2 linked regions of the Planctellipticum variicoloris genome follow. The protein of the gene in region 2 interacts with the protein of the main gene of each other region in a pairwise test. Links are inferred from orthologs where the notes say so. Each region holds a gene or a part of one and is shown on either strand. Other genes may lie near its edges. The genes, in order: nusG and rho.

Evidence for each region.
Region 1: the proteins of rho (region 2) and nusG interact in binary tests that used the Escherichia coli proteins (3 or more experiments, as listed by UniProt). The link is inferred for Planctellipticum variicoloris from one-to-one orthologs.

Annotation. Positions count from the first base shown.
Region 1 is NZ_CP130886.1:1,445,152-1,455,412, forward strand. The notes cover bases 358-3,288. They hold nusG (transcription termination/antitermination protein NusG), read right to left. Parts: upstream 2,147-3,288; coding sequence 1,568-2,146; downstream 358-1,567. Other genes in these bases: rplA (50S ribosomal protein L1), read right to left, coding at 358-1,037; rplK (50S ribosomal protein L11), read right to left, coding at 1,099-1,533; secE (preprotein translocase subunit SecE), read right to left, coding at 2,310-2,741; rpmG (50S ribosomal protein L33), read right to left, coding at 2,967-3,122; tuf (elongation factor Tu), read right to left, coding at 3,213-3,288. Also shown: rplJ (50S ribosomal protein L10), read right to left, coding at 1-256; more of rplA, read right to left, coding at 330-357; more of tuf, read right to left, coding at 3,289-4,409; SH412_RS05725 (sigma-70 family RNA polymerase sigma factor), read right to left, coding at 5,353-7,023; SH412_RS05730 (hypothetical protein), read right to left, coding at 7,489-7,971; SH412_RS05735 (DUF1549 and DUF1553 domain-containing protein), read left to right, coding at 8,366-10,261. UniProt on the Escherichia coli protein: Part of the processive rRNA transcription and antitermination complex (rrnTAC). The complex forms an RNA-chaperone ring around the RNA exit tunnel of RNA polymerase (RNAP).
Region 2 is NZ_CP130886.1:1,577,736-1,588,033, reverse strand. The notes cover bases 7,331-10,298. They hold rho (transcription termination factor Rho), read right to left. Parts: upstream 9,558-10,298; coding sequence 8,103-9,557; downstream 7,331-8,102. Other genes in these bases: coaE (dephospho-CoA kinase), read right to left, coding at 9,753-10,298; ribH (6,7-dimethyl-8-ribityllumazine synthase), read right to left, coding at 7,573-8,049; nusB (transcription antitermination factor NusB), read right to left, coding at 7,331-7,416. In the rest of the region: SH412_RS06245 (hypothetical protein), read right to left, coding at 38-1,636; SH412_RS06240 (HPF/RaiA family ribosome-associated protein), read right to left, coding at 2,197-2,517; SH412_RS06235 (metallophosphoesterase), read right to left, coding at 2,707-3,492; nadC (carboxylating nicotinate-nucleotide diphosphorylase), read right to left, coding at 3,898-4,785; SH412_RS06225 (zf-TFIIB domain-containing protein), read left to right, coding at 4,926-5,414; ald (alanine dehydrogenase), read left to right, coding at 5,529-6,653; more of nusB, read right to left, coding at 6,832-7,330. UniProt on the Escherichia coli protein: Facilitates transcription termination by a mechanism that involves Rho binding to the nascent RNA, activation of Rho's RNA-dependent ATPase activity, and release of the mRNA from the DNA template.

The sequences.
Region 1 (10,261 bases), 130 kb from region 2 along the record:
CTTCTCCACCGAACGCAATCGTCGACGGGCCGGTGAGCACGGCGCCCAGCCCGGTCAGACCGAGATCGCTGAGCGCCTTGCGAGCGACCGCGTTCTTCACGCCGAGCAGCCGGATGCCCTTCTTGCGCAACGTCAGCCGGAGTTTGTTGGCCGTGACGGCATTCACCTTGGAAGCGTCCAGCACCAGCACTTCACGATACTCGCCAACCCGTTCACGGATTTCCGAGATCATGAGATTCTTAACGACCTTGCTCATCTCTATCCCATACCCGGCAGCACCGACTGCCCCAGAAATTCCGTGCACGAACCCCGCAGACCGGTCTCGCCGATTAAACGGCCGCGACCGTCACGCCGGGAGACATAGTCGCCTGGACGCTGACGTTCCGAATGTACTGTCCCTTCGAGGTCGCCGGCTTCAGCGCCCGAATGTACTTCAGGAAAGCCTCGACATTCTCCACCAGCGGCGTCTCATCGAACGACAGCTTGCCGACGACGCAGTGGACATTGCCGCCGTCGTCGACGCGGAACTCCACCTTGCCGGCCCGATACTCTTTCACGGCGGCCGCCACATCCTGCGTCACCGTGCCCGCTCGCGGCGACGGCATCAGGCCGCGAGGCCCCAGCACGCGGCCGAGCGGACCGACAACACCCATCATGTCCGGCGTCGCAATTGCAACGTCGAAGTCGGTCCAGCCGGTTTTGATCTTATCCGCCAGTTCTTTGCCACCGACGAACTCGGCGCCTGCCGCCGTCGCGATCGCGACGTTATCGCCCTGACAAAACACCAGGACGCGCTTCGACTTGCCGATCCCGTGCGGCAGCACGATCGAGCCGCGGACGATCTGATCCGCCTGCCGAGGATCCACCCCAAGCCGGATCGAAATCGTCACGGTCTGATCGAACCGGCACTTTCGGATCGCTGCGGGGAGCGTCCCTTCGAGCTGTTTCAACGTCTTCACCGCAGAGGGAAGATCCACCGTGCCCAAGCTCTGGACCTGAGACTGCAAATGTCGCATGCGCTTGGAAAGATGCGCCATGACAACGATCCGATCAAAAGAACCAACTGTTCGCACCAGAGACCAGCCGCCACCCCGGCAGCTAGTCCACCACTTCCAGCCCCATGCTGCGCGCCGTTCCGGCGATCACTTTCGCCGCCTGTTCGAGGCTCGAAGAATTCATGTCTTCGAACTTCGTCCTGGCGATCTCAAGCAACTGGGCCTGAGTGACTGTCCCCACCTTCTCCGCCTTCGGATTCACCGCGCCCTTGGCAATCTTGGCGGCCTGTTTCAACAGCACCGACGCCGGCGGGCTTTTCAGAATAAAGGTGAACGACCGATCGTCGTAGATCGTGATCACGACCGGAACGATCATGCCGTTCAGATCGCGAGTCTTCTCGTTAAACTGGGTCACAAACTGACCCAGGTTCACGCCGTGCGGACCGAGAGCCGTACCGACGGGAGGAGCAGGCGTCGCCTTGCCACCCGGGATCTGGACCTTGACCTGCGCCTTAACTTTCGCGGATTTCTTCGCCATTTGCCCAAGCTCTGCGCGGATTCAGCTCGCGCTCTCAGGAGCGTTCGACCTGCCAGTATTCGAGATCCACCGGCGTCGAACGCCCGAAGATCTCGATCAGCACCGTAATCTTGCCGTTGGCCTCGTCGATCGCGTGAATCGTCCCCTGAAACGTATCAAAGGGACCGTCTTTAATCTTCACCATATCGCCGGTCTCAAAGTCCACCTTGACCTTGGCCGGTTCTTCTTTGCGACTCTGCTCGACACCGAGCATTCGCTGGATTTCATCTTCCCGCATCGGGATCGGCTTGCCGGCCGCTCCCGTAAAATCCCCAACCCCCCCGGTCGTGCGCACCAAGTACCAGGTGTCGTCATTGAGAACCATGTGCACCATCAGGTAGCCCGGGTACAACTTGTGCTCAACGACTCGCTTCTTTCCCCCCTTGGTCTCCACAACCTTTTCAGTCGGGATCACGATCTCGCCAAAGAACTCGTCCAGCCCTTCCTGCCGCAGCCGGCGAACCAGCGAGTCACGAATCGACCGCTCGCGGTTGCTCTGAACCTTCAGCACGTACCAGAGCATTCCCTGGCTGTCGGCGTCGGCACCGCCCACAGCATTTTGCTCCTGGCTCATCCCTCAGTCCTTCGCTGCAACCGCTTGAAAAACAACGCTTTACGCTGCAATAACAACACCGTCCCCGCAATCGGGAAGTCGCGGCGAACCGGCTATGATGTCGCCACAGCACTGGTTTTGCAAGCCATCGAAGCAGGAAAAACCTGACGACGACTGGAGATAGTTACGCCTGCAGAATGGAGCACCAGCGCAGGAAATACTGCCAGAGCATGTCGTAACCGAACAGCACCACGCTGAAGAGGAACATCGTCACCAGCACGACGACCGTCGCGCGCCAGAGTTCGCCCCAGCCCGGCCACGACACCTTCCCCATCTCGCCTTCGACATCGATCAGAAAATCCGCGAACCGGGGAAAGTGGACGAGACGAAACGCAGCCCAGGCCCCGGCGAGGACCACAAGCGTCGGGACGCCAATCCGAATCAGATCGCCGTACTCGACCAGCAGTCGCGCCTGCAGCGTCCATGCGCCCCAGACGACAGCGGCGGTTACGACAATCCACGTCCAGAGCCGGGCGATCCGCCCCTGATTCTTCTTGAACAGCCCTGCGGAGAACAGAGAGTTCAGATAGGTCGATTCTCGAAGCGCCTTGGCCATCACTGCCCTCTGTCGACGTCAGGCGGCATCGCTCGACGTTCCTGCATGGAATTCCAACGGGTCGGCAGTCCGCACCGCGTTCTCCGGCAACATTGTCAAGCACGGGCGGAGGGACTCGAACCCCCAACCTGCGGATTTGGAATCCGCTGCTCTGCCAATTGAGCTACACCCGTAGACCGCGGCCGGCATTCGCCCGCCGCCGTTCCGCCAGAGCAGCCTGGAGCGCTACTTCTTGCGGGATTCTTTATGGGTGGTGTGCTTGCGAAGCTTGCTGCAGTACTTCTTGAGCTCCAGCCGCTCGGTGCCGCGCGTCTCTTTGTTGACGCGATAGTTCCGGAGGCCGGTTTCCGTACATTCCAGCCACACAAATTCGCGAGCCATCGAATCACTCTCCCGAAGTCACAACCGACCTCACCCCGTTGAGGGTGAGGTCGGTCCATGGATCTGCACGGTCAGTCCGCCGGCGGAGGACTAGTCAAGAATCTTCGTGACGACGCCCGAGCCCACCGTCTTGCCGCCTTCGCGGATGGCGAAGCGGATGTTTTCCTGCATGGCGATCGGCTTGCCGAGCTGAACTTCCAGGCGAACATTATCGCCCGGCATACACATTTCGGCGCCGTCGAGCAGCTTGGAATCGCCGGTCACGTCCGTCGTGCGGAAGTAGAACTGCGGCTTGTAGCCGTTGAAGAACGGCGTGTGACGGCCGCCTTCTTCCTTGCTCAGCACGTAAACATTGCACTCGAACTTGGTGTGCGGCGTCACCGAACCCGGCTTGGCCAGAACCTGGCCGCGCTGCACGTCTTCCTTCTTGATGCCGCGGAGCAGCACGCCGACGTTGTCGCCCGCCTGCCCCTGATCCAGCGTCTTCTGGAACATTTCGACGCCGGTGCAGGTCGTTTCCTGCGTATCGCGGAGGCCGATCAGTTGGCACTTGTCGCCAACCTTCAGCACGCCCTGCTCGATACGACCGGTCACGACAGTGCCGCGGCCTTCGATCGAGAAGACGTCTTCGATCGCCATCAGCATCGGCTTGTCGACGTCGCGGGTCGGCTCGGGGATGTTCGCGTCGAGGGCGTCCATCAGGTTCGAAATGCACTGGCTGTACTTGGGGTCGGCCGGATTGTCGAGCGCGCCCTTGGCGTTGCCGCGCACGATGGGAATATCATCGCCGGGGAAGTCGTTCTTCGACAACAGCTCGCGGATCTCCATCTCGACGAGCTCCAGGAGCTCTTCGTCGTCGACGAGATCGCACTTGTTAAGGAACACGACCAGCGCGGGGACGTTCACCTGGCGGGCCAGCAGAATGTGTTCGCGGGTCTGCGGCATCGGACCGTCGGCGGCCGACACGACCAGAATGGCGCCGTCCATCTGTGCGGCGCCGGTGATCATGTTCTTGATGTAGTCGGCGTGGCCTGGACAGTCGATGTGGGCGTAGTGGCGAGAGGCCGTTTCGTATTCGACGTGGCTCACCGCGATGGTGACGGTCTTGGTTTCGTCACGGACGGTACCACCCTTGGCGATATCCGAATACGACTTGAACTTCGCAAGCCCCTTGGCGGTCTGAACCGCCAGAATTGCGGCGGTCGTGGTCGTCTTGCCGTGATCGATGTGACCGATGGTGCCGACGTTGACGTGCGGCTTGGTCCGCTGGAATAATTCCTTCGCCATTGCTGCTCTGAACCTCTTTCTCTCTGTCCCGGGGGGCGGCTGATCCCGCCTGATTCATTGACCACGGTGACCACCGGGCCGCTACGACGGTGAACCCCCACCGTCTACCTGCAGTGGCAGCCAGTTCGCTGCCCGACAACACAAAAGCTGCTGGTGGGATTCGAACCCACGACCTCGTCCTTACCAAGGACGCACTCTACCGGCTGAGCTACAGCAGCAATGCACGGCCGGCCTTGCCGCAAAAAGTGTGCATTTCGTCGCAAGTTGTCAACCCTGCCACGATTCTGCACGCCGAAGCCGAAACAGAGCGGGTGATGGGAATCGAACCCACACCACCAGCTTGGAAGGCTGGAGCTCTACCATTGAGCTACACCCGCGGTCGAAAAACTCCGAAGCCAGAACCCCTCACGCCGAAACAGGTTACGTCTCTGGCAGAGCCGCACTCATTTCGCTTTCGAACGATCGGACCTCAGCATTTTTCAGTGGTGGGAGCAGGATTCGAACCTGCGAAGGCATTGCCATCAGATTTACAGTCTGACCCCTTTGACCGCTCGGGAATCCCACCGGATTGTCTGTCGTGATCTGTCTGCCGTGACCTGCCTGTCGCTTCTGTGGAATCCGTGCCGACCACCGCCGAGAAGAGCTAGCGGTGGGATTCGAACCCACAACCCCCAGTTTACAAAACTGGAGCTCTGCCGTTGAGCTACGCTAGCGGGTCCCCGGACCACCCCAGTTGAGAAGGGATGAATATAGCAACCTCGGCACCACGTGCAAGCGCCAGTCGCAGTCACTGGACGTGAAAACTGGCATCCGGGTTCGCTCTCCCCGACTTTCTCCCGCGATCGGCAACCCGGACGCGTTGCTGCGCCGTCTGAAAAAGCCTGCGGCGGCGCAGATCGTCGCGCCGCCGCAGGGGAATTCCAACCGTTCCGCTCGTCAGGCTTCAGATGCCCGGAATTTCGAGGCTCTCGGCCTCTGCGATCTTGCGCAGCTTTCGCAAGGCCCGCGCCTCGAGCTGGCGGATGCGTTCCTTGGTTACGCCAAAGCGGTGGCCGACCTGCTCCAGCGTCTGCGGAGCCGCCCCCACGCTCAAGCCGTAACGGTGCACGATGATTTCCTTCTCACGCGGCTCGAGCCGATTGAGGATGACCATGATCGCTTCATGTTGACGATGGTTGACCACTTCGGAATTCGGCTCGCCCGCATGCGGATCGGACGAATTCTGGAAGACTTCGTCGTTTCCGGTCCGGAATCGGTCCAGGCGGGTGTGCTCGGCCGGAATCGAACGGGCGTAGTTCTTGATGATCGCCCAGCTCGCATAGGTCGAAAACTTGAATCCTTTCGTGAAGTCGAACTTCTCGATCGCACGAATCAGCGACATGTTGCCGTCGCTGACCATCTCGAAGAAATTGGTGTTCGGCTTCACGTGTCGCTTGGCGATCGACACGACCAGCCGCAGGTTGCTGCGGATCAGGAAGTTCTTCACCTCGCCCGCCAGGTTCAGCCACTGCTCGATCTGATCCATGTCGCGAGTCTTCGGGCGCTGCGGATCCAGCGTCTTTCGCAATTCCGCGGCCTTGAACTTCAAGTAGTTCATCCGCCGGAAGTAGTACGCTTCCTCCTCGCGAGTCAGCAGCGGGATGGCATACAGGCTTGCCAGATACGGCGGCAGCCCCGGCGGCGGCTTGACGACTCCTGATTTGCGGTCAGTCGGCGGAGGCGACGACGTCAGAATGTTCGCGTCGGCGTCGGCCGCATGAAATTCCTCGGCGTCCATGAAGTCGATCGGCAGTTCCAGGATCTGCTGAGCCCGGACTTCCGCGACGACGCGATAGATGCTTGTGCGGGTCCGACGGTATTTTTCCGAAAGGACGCCCACGTCCAGCCCGCGACGAAATTCCGCCACGAGCTGAACTTTCTGCTCGTCAGACAATGGTGAGGTGGAGTTGGGAAACACGGCAACCTCCGGATGTTCCTGGTCGTGATTCTTCAATGTATAACGCACCGTCTCGGGAGACCGTCCGAAGCGTCTCCCCAACCGCCGGGCAACTTCCGTCTGCCCGGCGCCAGCCCGCGACAGCCGTCGCGCCCGGCGAATCAGATTCTCGCGTTCTGCATCGGTCAATTGACTGAAACTGGCTCCCCGTTCGACGACAGTCGGATTCCGCTGAACAAATCGCTCAACCGTAGAACGGAGAAAGCCTACCTTTTTCCTGCCGCCAAACCGGAATCGCCGCGCCGGCAACCCTCTTTCGCGCCACCGCAGGACCGTCTTTCCGGACACTTGATATCGACGACTCACGTCTTCGACGGTCCAGACTTCATCATCGGTTACGGACGCGGCCTCAAGTTCGATGTTTTCCGAAAGGTCTTCCACAAAGCGTCGCAGGTCATGCAGCGCTTCTTCTCCCGAAATCGCCAGATCGGGATACAGCTCCGCGCGATAGGACGTAATCCGTTCGCAGATTTCGCCATACGGGTAGGAGTGTGATCGTTCGATTTCCCAGAGCAGCCGCTCGGCGCGGTCCACCTGGGCAGCCTGCACATCGCGTGGTGCGTAACGGATCTGCTGATCCCGGAGCTGCTTCATCACCGGATTGAGGTACTGCACCACCGCCGCCCTCCTCCCCCCGCATCACCGTCTCGCAGGTCAGTGCGAAATCAAATCCATGGGAGAACCCTGCACAGCAAAACCAATGCCAACCGGCATTGCGAAACCATTTCGTCAGTCGCGTCAACCCCTCCCCCGCCGGGGAGGAACTCGCATCTCTCCCTATGGAATACGCGAAATCTCGACAGCCAGATGAAGAAAAAGGTTCGAGATGACGCGGAATTTACCAAGTGTCTCGCAGTCTCCCGGCGGACAATCACCCGAAGTCGCAATTGATGGACGAGTTACGGCTACAGGGGGTTTCTACTAATCAGGCAGGAGATTTTCCACGATGTCTGAATTCTTGCCCAATCTCGTCACCGACATCCCGGGCAATTCCACAAACGAACACTTCCATGCGCTCAAAATCGCACTCCAAGTTGCTCCAATAGAGACGCAGAATGCGGCGCCCCCACTTCGTGGCCGCGGCTAATGGACCGCCGGAGCGGGGCTCGCGACTGGGGCGGCGCGCGGCGGATGGACCACTTTGACGTAACCCGAAATTGCGACAACGATTGCCGCCAGGCCAATCGTCACGGCGAGCCAGGTTTTCGACTTCGCCCGCATCCACTCAAACGTCGGCGACCGGCCGGTCAGGACCGAGGCCAGGAAGAACACGCCAAACGCCAGCAGAATCTTAGTTCCGACGAGCATGTGATAGAATTTGTCGCCGCGGTGACCGCCCATCCCCCCCAGATAGTTGTAGAACCCGCTCAGCAGAAACAGCAGAATCCCCACCTGGACGATTCGCCGCCAGCGCTGCATCACCAGACCGCGCAACTGGTTATGCGGTTCTTCAGGAAGCTGAGCCGCAGCGGGCTGGAGCACAAATCGCAGGAAAACGCTCCCCCCCAGCACCGTAATCGCCGTCCCCACATGCACCCAGCGCGAAAGTACGTCGACGAATTCCATGCTCAGTCTTGTCCCATTGAAAAGCATCTGCCGGCCTGTCGCTGCGACAGAGCCCTGCCAGAATTGTTGATGTCGACGCTCCCCGGTCCAAGGACGCTGCCATTTTCGGAATTTCTTTGGTGCACGAAATGTCAGGTTCAGGCGTGAGATTCCGCCGATCATTCCCGGATCGCATGACGCCCCCGTTTTTCGATTTCCGGAAAGATCGGCGATCACTGATGCAGGGCTGTTGCAGCGGTCGAACTTGGTTATAGTGGGAGCTGTAGTTTTTCGAGGGAGTTCCCCTCCGAACCACACAAATCGTTGGGGTTTGCGCCCCCTGCGACGTCACCCGCTCGCGAGTCCCTGCCCGGTGGCCTTCGGGCTGGGCGGTGTAGCTCCCCGGAGGTTGTGCATGCCGCGAATTGCAGTCAATTTCCGGGTACGGACACTGTTCGGCCTCGTCGCTCTGGCAGCCTGCCTGCCGTCGCTCGCATCGGATGGTCCTCCCACCGTCGAGGAAGGTCGCGCCCACTGGGCCTTTCAGCCCGTGAACCGCCCAGCGGTCCCGGCCATCGAAATCCCCGCCCACGGCAATCCGATCGACGCCTTCATCGCGGCTCAACAGCAGACCGCGGGAGTGCGCAGTTCGACTCGGGCCGACAAGTACACGCTGCTCCGCCGGGCCAAGTTCGATCTGCTGGGAGTCCCGCCAACTCCTGCGGAAATTGCCTCGTTCGTCGCCGATGATCGCCCGGACGCTTTCGAACGCCGCGTCGAGGAATTCCTCGCCGATCCCCGCTATGGGGAAACCTGGGGCCGGTTGTGGCTCGACCTCGTTCGCTACGCTGAGACGGCAGGCTTCAACGCCGACCCCGCCCGGCCGCAGGCCTACCAGTACCGCGACTACGTCATCCGCGCATTCAACAACGACACTCCCTACGACCAGTTTGCCGCCGAACAGCTCGCCGGGGACGAACTGTTCCCGGACAGCAAAGACGCCCTGATCGCGACCGGCTACAACCGCATGTGGCCTGACGAAAGCAATGCGTCGGATGTCCTGCTGGCGCGGCAGTCGGCTCTCAATGATCACACGGGGAACCTGGGGGCCGTTTTCCTGGGGCTGTCGATCGGCTGCGCCCAGTGCCACGACCACAAGTTCGATCCGATCCTGCAGTCCGACTTCTACCAGCTCCAGGCGTTCTTTTCCGGCATCACCCTGCAGGACAAAGTCCCGCTGGGCGACAACGCTGCGCTCGCAAAGTACCGCGAAGAATTGCAGGCATGGCAAGCCCGAACCGCCGACCTGCGACGCGAACTGCACGCCATCAGCCGCGACGCCCGCGCCAAAGCGGGCGCCGAGAAGCGGCTGAAGTTCCCCAAGGTCGTGCTGGACGCCGTCGACACGGCCCCGGAAGACCGCACCCCCTACCAGTTGCAGCTCGTCTTCTGGTCCGAGCGGCAGATCGAGATCAAAGACAAGGATCTGCTCGCGGCGATGGGCGAAGCCAATGCGGCCCGCCGCGACGAGCTGACCAAAGCCCTCGACGAGGCCCGCAAGTCGGCCCCGAAACCGCCGCGCGAACTGACCGCGATGGCGGTGACGGAAGTCTCCGAAAAAGCCCCCGACACATTCCTGCTGGCGACTGGCAGCTATGACTATCCGCTTGACGAAACGCCCCCCGATGTCCCCGAGGTTCTCCGCAAGGCAGGGTGGAAAGGACCGGCGATCCAGCCGCCGCGGCCGGGAACATCCGGCCGACGGTCGGCCTTTGTCGAGTGGCTCACCGCCGCCGACAACCCGCTCACTTATCGCGTGCTGACGAATCGGATCTGGCAGGGGCACTTTGGCCGGGGGCTGGTCGAGAACGCCAACGACTTCGGCGTGCAGACCGCCGCCCCGACGCACCCGGAGCTCCTCGACTGGTTGACCGCCGAATTCCTGGCTCGCGGTAAGAGCATCAAGGAACTGCATCGTCTGATCATGGCCTCCGCGACTTACCAGCAGGCCGGATTCCGGACCGATGCCGCGAGCGACTCCGCCATCGCCCTGAAGACCGATCCCGACAATCGAACCTACTGGCACTTTCCCCGCCAGCGGCTCACCGGCGAACGGATCCGCGACGCCTGGCTGGCAGTTGCCGATTCTCTCAACGACTCGATGTTCGGGGCTGGCGTCCGCCCTGAACTCCCCCCCAAATTCGGCGGGGCCGGAGCTTGGAAAGTTTCCGAGAACCCCGCGGATCGCGTTCGCCGGTCGGTCTACATCTACGCGAAACGCAACCTGCCCTACCCCATGCTCCAGGTCTTC
Region 2 (10,298 bases):
GTGCGGGCAAAGCCGGAACCTGGAAGGCGGATGGCCTTCAGGGGTCGAACCGCTGCTGGTGACGCGCGGCTTCGACCGGCTTCCCGGTCGCCGTGTAATGCTGGATCAGAAAGCGTCGGACGTTGACCAGTCCCGGGTTGATGGCGACGGCCATTTCCAGAGCGGGAATGCCGTCTCCCCCCGTATGATTCCGGCAGTCCGCCAGCATCAGCCAGTCCCGCGGGTGACGGCGGAGCTGCGTCAGTTCCTCCGCAAATGGCAGGGCGGCTCGGTCGTCGCGACGCTGCATGGCAGCTTCGGCCAACAGAAACAGCACGTTGCAGCGATCTTTGCCGGAAAGTTCCGGATCGCTCAACGCCGCGCGGGCAAACGGCTCGACCGGGGCCGACTGCAATTCGAACGCCAGCCGGGCGAGAGCCGTTTCCACGGCGGAATCGGCCGGACCATTGGCGCGGACCGTCCGCAGAATGCGCCATGCCCGCTCGCGGAAGGCGTTGGCGACGTCGGGAGCTTCCTGGCGCGACCCCGCTTCCACGTACGCCAGGCCCAGAGATCGCTGCTGGTCCGCCTCGGAAATCCCCGTCGTTGCGTGGAACGGTCGCAACTCGGCGAGCCCCTGTGGAACCTGCCGGGGATCGGTCGGTCGACGGTCCCCGGCGCGATGTATGCCGATTCGATGGTGCGTGAACGCGAGGTGGGGCACCTCTGTGGGGGCCTTCGGCATATGGCACTGCACGCAGTCGTTCGACGGGCTGGCGACTTCTCGCTCCCGGAGATCGACATGACAGTCGCCGGCGTCGTGGCATTTCGCGCAATGCTGATTCTGAATCTGGGTCGCAGTGGAGGAATCCGGCTCAACGTGAGGGTCATGACAGGTGTGACACGACAGCTCCGGCGACTCCTGGTAGCAGCGGCTCAGATGGAGTTGTTCGACGTGACCGACGACCGTCAGCGAGAGGTCCGGCGTCTGCAGGACGTAATCTTCACGGAAGGCCTGCAGCGGCAGGCCGGGTCGGAAGTCCGACAGCTTCTTCCCGCGTGCAATGACCGAGGCCTGGCTGCGCAGATGACATTGCTGGCAGATGGCTTCGGCGAGGTCTCGCGACAGGTGAGCGGGATTGACGATCGTCGGGTCCATCGTCGCGGTAAGCTCCGCAATTTTTGCGGCCTCGGACTGGCGATGGCGGGCCGCGTGAAGTTCTCCGGGGCCATGACAGCGTTCGCAGCCGATCGTGTCTTCCAGGATCTGCATCCGGTGCAGACTGCGGTCGACCGCGACGGCTCGACCCGCGTGGCAGTCGAGGCAGCCTTCGCCGATCTCCCGTTGAAACCCGAAATGCTCGGGCAGGTCGTAGCCGGGGGACATGCCCCAGGATTTCGTTGACGCATACCACGTGATGGGCGATTCCACGAGGAATCCGTCCACTTCGGCGGCGTAGGTCAGCGCATGCCGGCCGGAGCCGACGGCCCAGGTCACCGGAAACTCCGCCAGGACGATTTCCTCAGGACTATCGGTCAACTTCAGTTCGCGATGCCACAGCTTTCCATCCCGTCGCAGCACCTGGTAGCGCCGCCGGGAGGCAGCATGGTCGAACATACCGTCCGGGGGAGCACTGTCCGGATCGACGGGACTCATAGACCGCCCCATGCCAGTGGCATGATAGGAATCCGCATGTCCCTCATGGCACTTGCGGCAGGCTTCGCTGCCGAGATAGGCGACGCCTGGCCGCACGTTTTCGAACGGGCTCTCAAACGTAGCAAGGAGATCTCGGCTGGCGACTGCGGGTCGAGTTGGCGCCGGAGCAGGAGTGGAACGCGAGCAGCCGAAAACCAGAAGGCTCAGGCCGCACAGCAGTAACCCCGCGGGAGATTTCCAGGTGACTGCTGCCGTCAGAGTCGCTCTCCTGTGCTGCATCGACAATCTCTGGTCAAATCTGTAAACGGGAAAGTCACTACTGCCGTATTGCGGTGTGGGCGGCAACTCGAAGCTGCCGAGCTCGCGTCGAACCTACAATAGCGACTTCTGCGCCGACTGACGTATGAGTTCTTCTTCAGTCAAGCTCCGTGGAGAGCGGACGAAACGTTTTGGTTGTGTAGCAGCCGAACCTGGCGATCGTCACTTTGGATGGCTGTTCGAAAGAAAAGACGCCCGGGCACTTCTGTCCGGGCGTCGAAAAAGCGGCCGGCATCGGTCGACTACGACCGATGAGCCAGCCGATTCCGCCGTTCCATGATCCGGCCGAGAACCTGAGACGCGCGGTCAGCGGCGGACGACAGGACCGCCATCACGTTATCGCCCCGTTCTTCGATCACCACGCCCCGGCGAACCGGGCCGCTCATCAGGAGTTGGACTTTTTTATCGACTCCGCCTCGCGGTCCGTTCAAGTCCTCGATCGTGACTTCGACGCGTTCGAGCTGATCGCCGAACCGATCCAGCGCGAAGTCCAACTTGCGCTGCACGGCAGCCCGCATCGAATCCGTCAGCACCACGCCTCGCGACAGTACGTTGAGGAGCATTCTCGTTCCCTTTCCAACTGTGTCAAATCGCAGACTTCAAAGGGCCTGCATCAATTCTAACGCTGGTCAGGCGGTTGTGGTTCACGAACTTTCTGAAATGAGAAGTTCTTGCGGCAACTGAAGTTGCGACGCAATCGAACGGGAGGACTGCACGAGCGACCACACGCGATGACGGCGCAGTCTGAGGGTTCACTCGCCGATCGACGGCTCTGTCTGGTCAGATCCGGGCACGCCCGTGCGCGAGTGGAGGATTCGACGGGCTTGTTCCAGTCCGCCGAGGCTTTCGCCTTCGCGGACTGCGCCCCATCGGCTGGCCTGCCAGACCGTTCCGGCCTCCACGTCCAGGGCCGTCAGCCAACCGTAGTTGTGGCAACTCGTATCAATGCAAAGCACATGTCCGAGATCCAGAATCTCTCCGTCGCGCTGCTCAGTGTGTCCGATGACCGCTGTTTTTCCCGAACAGTGCGGCTCGGGATAAGGTTCCTCAAACAAGGACCAGCGCAGCACGTGCTCCGGCTGGTCTGCGAGCGCCACATCCGCCAGGTAGTTGGCGTGCAGGAAAATGTGGGTCGGAGTTTCATAGAACGGGCGGCACCGTCGGATGAATTCCAGATGCTCGTCAGGAATGACGTCGATGTCTCCGCAGAAACGATATGAGTTCAACGTCGGGATGCCGCCGCACATCAGCCACGTCTGCTTCAGTCGCTCGCTGGTCAGGGCTGCGAGCAGCATTTCCTCGTGGTTCCCCAGAATCGCGACGAAACGGCACTCCTGCTCCAGAGCAATCAGCCGCCGCACGACGTCGGAAGTCTCGCGCCCGGAATCAATGAAATCCCCGAGGGAGATGATCAGATCGTTGGAGGTCGGTCGGATTTCCTTCAACAGGGCGTCGAGAGCATGGACGCAGCCGTGAATATCGCCAAGGACGATGGTCCGGCCTGCACTGCGTTCGAAATCCGCGGCGGCGCGCGTCATGGTGTTTGGGGACTCAGATGGAGGTGACGAAAGTTCATCTGCGCGAGGAGGCGCCAGGGCGTCGCGTCGATCGTCCCCGTTCCACGACAGCCGTGCGAAACGAGGCGCCGCAGGAGGATATTGCAATGCGCGAGCGTCAGGCGCGCCGACGGCCTTGGACGCAAACACAGGAACGCAGGTTGGAGTTGGAAGCGTCGCTGAATCGGTGAGAGGGGATTGATCGGGAGCGCTGCAGCATTGCCTCGCGAACTCGTTCAGTCAAGGACGGGCCGCGTCTCCCGAATCTGAGGCAAACGAGATGCGCGCGACGTCGGCCGAGTCATGAAACTCGTGCCGATCACGACGGAGATTGACATTTCGCACGGAATCTTCTGCTGTGCGACCGCTGACTGCGCTGACGTTCGTTCAGACGGCCGCCATGCGTCCCTTCCAGTCGAAGGCCAGATCGAGTGCAGGGGCGGAGTGCGTCAGGCCGCCGATGCTGATCCGCTCGACACCTGTCCGCGCAATTTCGGCGACGGTCTCCAGCGTGATTCCCCCGGAGGCCTCCAAGAGGACGCCGGGCGCCTGAGCGTCCCGCAGTTTGACGGCAGCACGGAGTTGAGCCGGACTCATGTTATCGAGCAGCACGATTTCGGGCCGGCCGCACAGAACATCGGCGAGCTGATCCAGAGTATCGACTTCGATTTCGATGCCAATCCCCGTCGGAGATCGCCGACGAGCCGTCTCGACCGCCTCGGCAATGGTGCGGCCCTCGGTCCAGGCGGCGAGGTGGTTGTCCTTGATCAGCACGCCGTCGTACAGCCCCATCCGGTGGTTCGTGCCGCCGCCGCAGCGGACGGCGTATTTCTGCAGCGCCCGCCAGCCGGGCAGCGTTTTGCGTGTGTCGAGAATCTGTGCTCGCGTTCCTGCGGCCGCATCGACGAACGTTCTTGTCAGCGAGGCGATCCCGCTCAGGTGCGTCAGAAAATTGAGCATGGTCCGCTCGCCGGTCAGCAGCGAGGACAGGCGACCGGAGACGGTTGCCACGATCGAACCCGGTTGCAGAATATTGCCGTCCTGACATTCCGCCGCCCAGGTGACGCCGGGATCAAGCATCGCGAACACCATCCGGCCGAGCGGTTCGCCGGCCAGCACGCCGTGTCGCCGGGCGACGACCTGCACCGCGGCTCGCTCGTCGGGTTCGATCAGCGCGCTGCAGGTCAGGTCCTGTCCACCGTTGAGGTCCTCAACCAGCGCCAGTTCAATCAGAACCTGCGCTGCGTCAATTTCCGCCTGTCCCCAAAGCTGCATCACGTCGTCAGTCTCCCGGCAGTTGCCCGCAAAAAAAACACCGTCCTGAGGCGGATTTCCGACCTATTCTATCCTTGGAAAAGTCTGACGTCGCGGTCTGAGCCCGCGATCGCGGACTTGCGTAGTCCGGGAAAACCTTAATGAACTGCTCCAATTGCGGTGCTCCGCTGGAATGGTCGGCCGAACGGTCGGGCTATTTCTGTGCGCATTGTCGCACGTCGGCTCCGACGGCCGAGTTCGATCTGATCGACGTTTCCTCTGAGCCAGGGGAATGGACCTGCCCCCGTTGTCGCGAGGGGCTGCGGGGCGGTTCGGTGGGAAGCGTCCCGATCGAACTCTGCGGTCTCTGCTCCGGATTGCTCATTGCGCAGGAGGATTTCTTTCCGGTTCTGCAGCAATTGCGTCAGAAGTCGAACGATCCAGCCGAACCTCCAGCGCCACTTGATCCCTCGGAATTGCATCGCACGTGTCAATGTCCCGGCTGCGATCGTCCGATGGAAACGCATCCGTACGGCGGCGGTGGAAACGCCGTCATCGATACCTGCATCGAGTGCGGCTGGATCTGGCTGGATGGCGGCGAACTGCGGCGACTCGGAAACTTTCGTCCGCGGTCGTCGGTGCGCTATTGATGACGGATTCGGGAGGTCTTGTCCTCTCTGGCGAACCCGCAGTGGCTCGGCTATGTTCAAGGAGAGCGAACCTGGACTCGGCCAGTCGGCCGGTGACATCACGGAGGAGCCCCCATGCGCATCGGCGTTCCGAAAGAGATCAAGCCCGACGAATACCGCGTCGCCCTGCTGCCGATCGGCGCTGAGGAACTGACGCGGGCCGGTCACACGGTGCTGGTTGAAGCGGGCGCGGGCCTGGGAAGCGGGCTGCCGGACGACGCCTACGCGGAAGCCGGGGCCACGATCGTTCCGGCGGCGGAAGAAATCTGGTCGGCGGCGGACCTGGTGATCAAGGTCAAAGAACCCCAGCAGGCCGAGTGGCTGCTGATGCGATCCGGCCAGATCGTCTTTACCTATTTCCACTTCGCCGCCAGCGAGGAACTGACCCGCAATGTCCTGGCGACGGGGATCTCCGCCGTGGCGTACGAGACGCTGCGGGGCGCCAAGGGCGACCTGCCGTGCCTGACGCCGATGAGCGAAATTGCCGGGCGAATGAGCATTCAGGAGGGGGCGAAGTATCTCGAACGGCCGCAGCTCGGCCGGGGGATTCTGCTGGCCGGGGTTCCGGGGGTGGCGCCGGCGCATATCACCATCCTCGGCGGCGGCGTCGTGGGGAAGAATGCGGCCCGGATCGCCGCCGGATTCCAGGCAGACGTCGTCATTCTCGACGTCAACGTCGACCGGCTGCGTTACCTCGAAGACATCATGCCGCCGAACGTGAATACGATTTTCAGCGACCGGCACAATATCCGTGAGCAGCTCCGACTGGCGGATCTAGTGATCGGCGCCGTGCTGGTCGAAGGTGCGCGAGCGCCGCGTCTCGTGTCGCGCGAAGACTTGAAGCTGATGAAACCCGGTGCGGTGATCATCGACGTCGCCGTCGACCAGGGAGGCTGCATCGAAACGACCCGGCCGACGACTCACTCGTCTCCGACGTATGTGATCGACGGCATCGTGCACTACTGCGTGACGAATATGCCGGGCGCCGTCGGCCGAACGAGCACGTACGCCTTGTGCAACGTCACGCTCCCTTACGCGCTGCGACTGGCCGGCCAGGGGCTTGCGGCGGTCTGCGCCGCCGATCCCGGCTTCGCCCATGCCGTCAATATGCACGGGGGACGGGTGACGAATCGGGCTGTGGCCGAGACGTTCAAGCTGCCGCTGGCTGAGCTGCGGGAGGCGTTGAGCGTCGAGCGTTGAGAACGTCGCCGGATGTCGCACAACGCTCGCGATCAGCGAGGCTGGTGGCCGGGACAGGAGCGACTTCGCGATGCGCCGGAATTTTGCTGCTCGTATCGTGACTGGAGCATCCCTTCGGTTCAGCTCCAGCCACCCGACGCCGTTTGGAAATGACTTCCGGGCACACGCCGCGCAGCGTTCAGGCCTCGTCGATATTGCGAACTTCGTCCTCGGGGATGTCGGCGTCGATTTCGTCCGCTTCCGAACCGTCCGGCAGGTCGCTAACGAGATCCTCGGCCGGCAACTCGTCGCCGTGATCGGTGTCGAGTCCCAGATCGGCGGCCGTTTCGGCCTGCGGGCCGGTGGCGGTCCGGCTCTCGCGCTTCGAGAACGGAATCAGCTTATCCAGGATGCCGTTGACGAACGCTCCCGACTGCGGCCCGCCGAAGCTCTTGGCCAGCTCCAGCGCCTCATCGATGACGACGCGCGGCGGCGTGTCGGTGTGCAGCAGCTCAAAACCGCCCAGTCGGAGCACGTTGCGGTCGGTCGGCGCCATCCGGCTGAGCGACCAGTTGGAGGCCGCCTCTTCGATCCGCTTGTCGAGCGCCAGCCGGAACTCCATAACCCCCGCAAAGAGGCTCCAGGCGAACCGACTCAGGTGCTCGTCGCGGAGATCGTCCTGGATCATCTGACGAATGGTGTCAATGCCGACCTCGGGATTGAGATCCTTCTGGTAGAGCATCTGCAAAACGATTTCGCGGGCCTTGTGGCGGCGGGACGACATAGGAGGGCAACACATTCTCAAGGAACAAACGCCGGGACACCCTTCCCGGACGACAACATTCTAGCATCGATCCGCCGAAGTCGACTGCGAAACAGATGCGTCATTCTCCATCGGCGGATCGGCGCAGCGGCAACATCCCGCCGTACGACATCCGGCTCAGATTCCCGCCGCCGCCAGCGCTCGGAGCACGTTGACGGTTTCGATCGCCGCCAGCGTCGCTTCGACGCCTTTATTGCCGGCTTTCCCGCCGGCGCGATCGAGCGCCTGATCCATCGACTGGCAGGTCAGCACGCCAAAGGCGACGGGAACGCCAGTTTCCAGTGCGGTCTGCTGCAGCCCCGCCGCCACCTGGTGATTGATGTACTCGTGGTGCGTCGTTTCCCCCTGGATCACGGCTCCCAGACAGATCACCGCCGTGAATTTTCCCGACTGGGCCAGCCGCTGAGCGACGATCGGCAGCTCGAACGAGCCTGGCGCCCGCACGACAGTGATGCGATCGTCCGCCAGGCCGTGCCGGCGGGCCGTGTCGACCGCCCCGGCGAGCAGTCGCTCGGTCACCAGTTCGTTGAACCGCGAGACCACAATGGCGAACTGGTCGTCGCCGGTCAGCAGGTTGCCTTCAAATGTCTGCACTGTCCGCTCCGAAGACTGCTCAGTCGTTGCTTCACTCAGGAATTTCGTCGGTATCAGCCGAGATTCATGCTCATCAGGAATTCGTCGTTGGTCTTGGTCCGCCGCATCCGGTTCGTCAGCAGCTCCATCGCCTCGACCGGGTTCATATCGTTCAGCACCCGGCGGAGGACCCAGACCTTGCGCAGCTCGTCTTCGGACATCAGCAGCTCTTCGCGGCGGGTGCCCGACCGGTTGACGTCGATCGCCGGCCAGATCCGTTTTTCGACCATCCGGCGGTCGAGATGCAGCTCGGTATTGCCGGTTCCCTTGAACTCTTCGAAAATCACGTCGTCCATCTTGCTGCCGGTGTCGACGAGGGCCGTCGCCACGATCGTCAGGCTGCCCCCTTCTTCCACGTTCCGGGCGGCACCGAAGAACCGCTTGGGGTGCTGCAGCGCGTTGGCGTCGACGCCGCCGGTCAGAATTTTGCCCGAGTGAGGGACTTCCGCATTCCAGGCGCGGGCCAGGCGGGTGATCGAATCGAGGAAGATCACCACGTGCTGGCCGTATTCGACCATCCGCTTGGCCTTCTCGATCACCATTTCCGAAACTTGAATATGGCGGCTCGGCGGCTCGTCGAACGTGCTGGAGATCACCTCGCACATCCGGCCCTTCACCTGCCGCTCCATGTCCGTGACCTCTTCCGGGCGCTCGTCAATCAGCAGGACGATCACATAGACGTCGGGCTCGTTGGCCAGCACGGCCTTCGCCAGCCGCTGCAGCAGAATCGTCTTGCCGGCCTTGGGGGGGGAGACGATCAGACCGCGCTGGCCCATGCCGATCGGCGCGATCATGTCGACGACCCGCGTGCTCAGGTCGGCCCCGTCGGTCGACAGTCGCAATCGGCGCTCCGGGTGCAACGGCGTCAGGTCGTCGAACGAAACTTTCTCGGTCAGCAGATTCGGATCCTGGCCGCTGATGGCCTCCACTCGCAGCAGAGCGAAGTAACGCTCGTTTTCTTTCGGCGGGCGGATCTGCCCGGCGACGGTCGCTCCCGTCCGCAGCCCAAATCGTCGGATCTGGCTGGGAGAAACGTAGATGTCGTCGGGGCACGGGAGGTAGTGATAGTCGGGGCTGCGGAGGAAGCCGAAGCCGTCCGGCAGGATCTCCAGCGTTCCTTCGCCGAACATCAGCCCGTTCATCTTGGTCCGTTCTTTCAGGATCTTGAAAATCAGATCCTGTTTCTTCAGACCGGTGTAGTCGGTGACCCCTTCCTTGCGGGCCAGGACGATGAGATCTTTCATCGTCAGCCGTTGCAGCTCGGCGATATGGATATCGGTGTCGCCCCGCTTGATCTCCTCGTACCGCTCGTCCGCGGGAAAATTCACCGCGTCGTCGTCTTCGTCCTCATCAGGATCGGGCAGCTCCGAGGTGTTGACCGCGGGAGGGGGGGGCGGGTCGAGCAACTCGTCGGCGTCCCAGCCGCCGGGAGCGGCGGGTTGAGACCCCAGTGAGGCTTGCGATCCCATGGGAGACGAAGGATTCAGGCGGGAGGTGATGGAAGGGCGAGGTTTCATAATGGGAAAAACTCTCGGAGTCAGGCGGAGATGCTGAACCGGCGGGGCTGTGGGGAACCGTTCCTTGGCACGGCAACCGCCGGGATTCATGCAGAGCAGAATTGGGAATGGAGCTTCAGGCAGGATTCCGACAGTAACAGATTCTCGTCATCGCGTCGTGTCCGACGGCCGGCGTTGCCGCTCCGTCAGACTCAAAGTCTCGTCCGCTTGCAGGATGCCTCGCCCCGGCTTGAACGCCAGGCATCGACGGACCACCGCTGCAAGCTGCTCTCCGGCGACGGCCAGCTCGCCGGAGTTATCGATAATCACATCAGCCAGCCGGCGTTTCTCGGCCAGCGGCCACTGGCACCGTTCGCGCCGATCCAGTTCGTCCTCTGACCATCCGCGATGCTCCAGCACTCGGGCCAGCCGGACCGCTCGGGGACAGTCAATCAATACCACCCAGCGACACAGATCTCTCCAGCCGGCTTCCAGCAGGATCGCGGCATCCAGCAGGACGACTCCGCTGCCGGGATGTCCCTCCGTCGTATAAACTCCGGTCTGAATCCGTCGTCGGATTTCCGGGTGCACAATTCGTTCCAATTGTCGGCGGGCGGCCAGGAACTGGGGAGCATCGCCGAAGACCTTTCGGGCGAGCGTCTTGCGATCAATCTCTCCCTCGACGTCAAAAATCTCCTCGCCGAACCGCTGGCG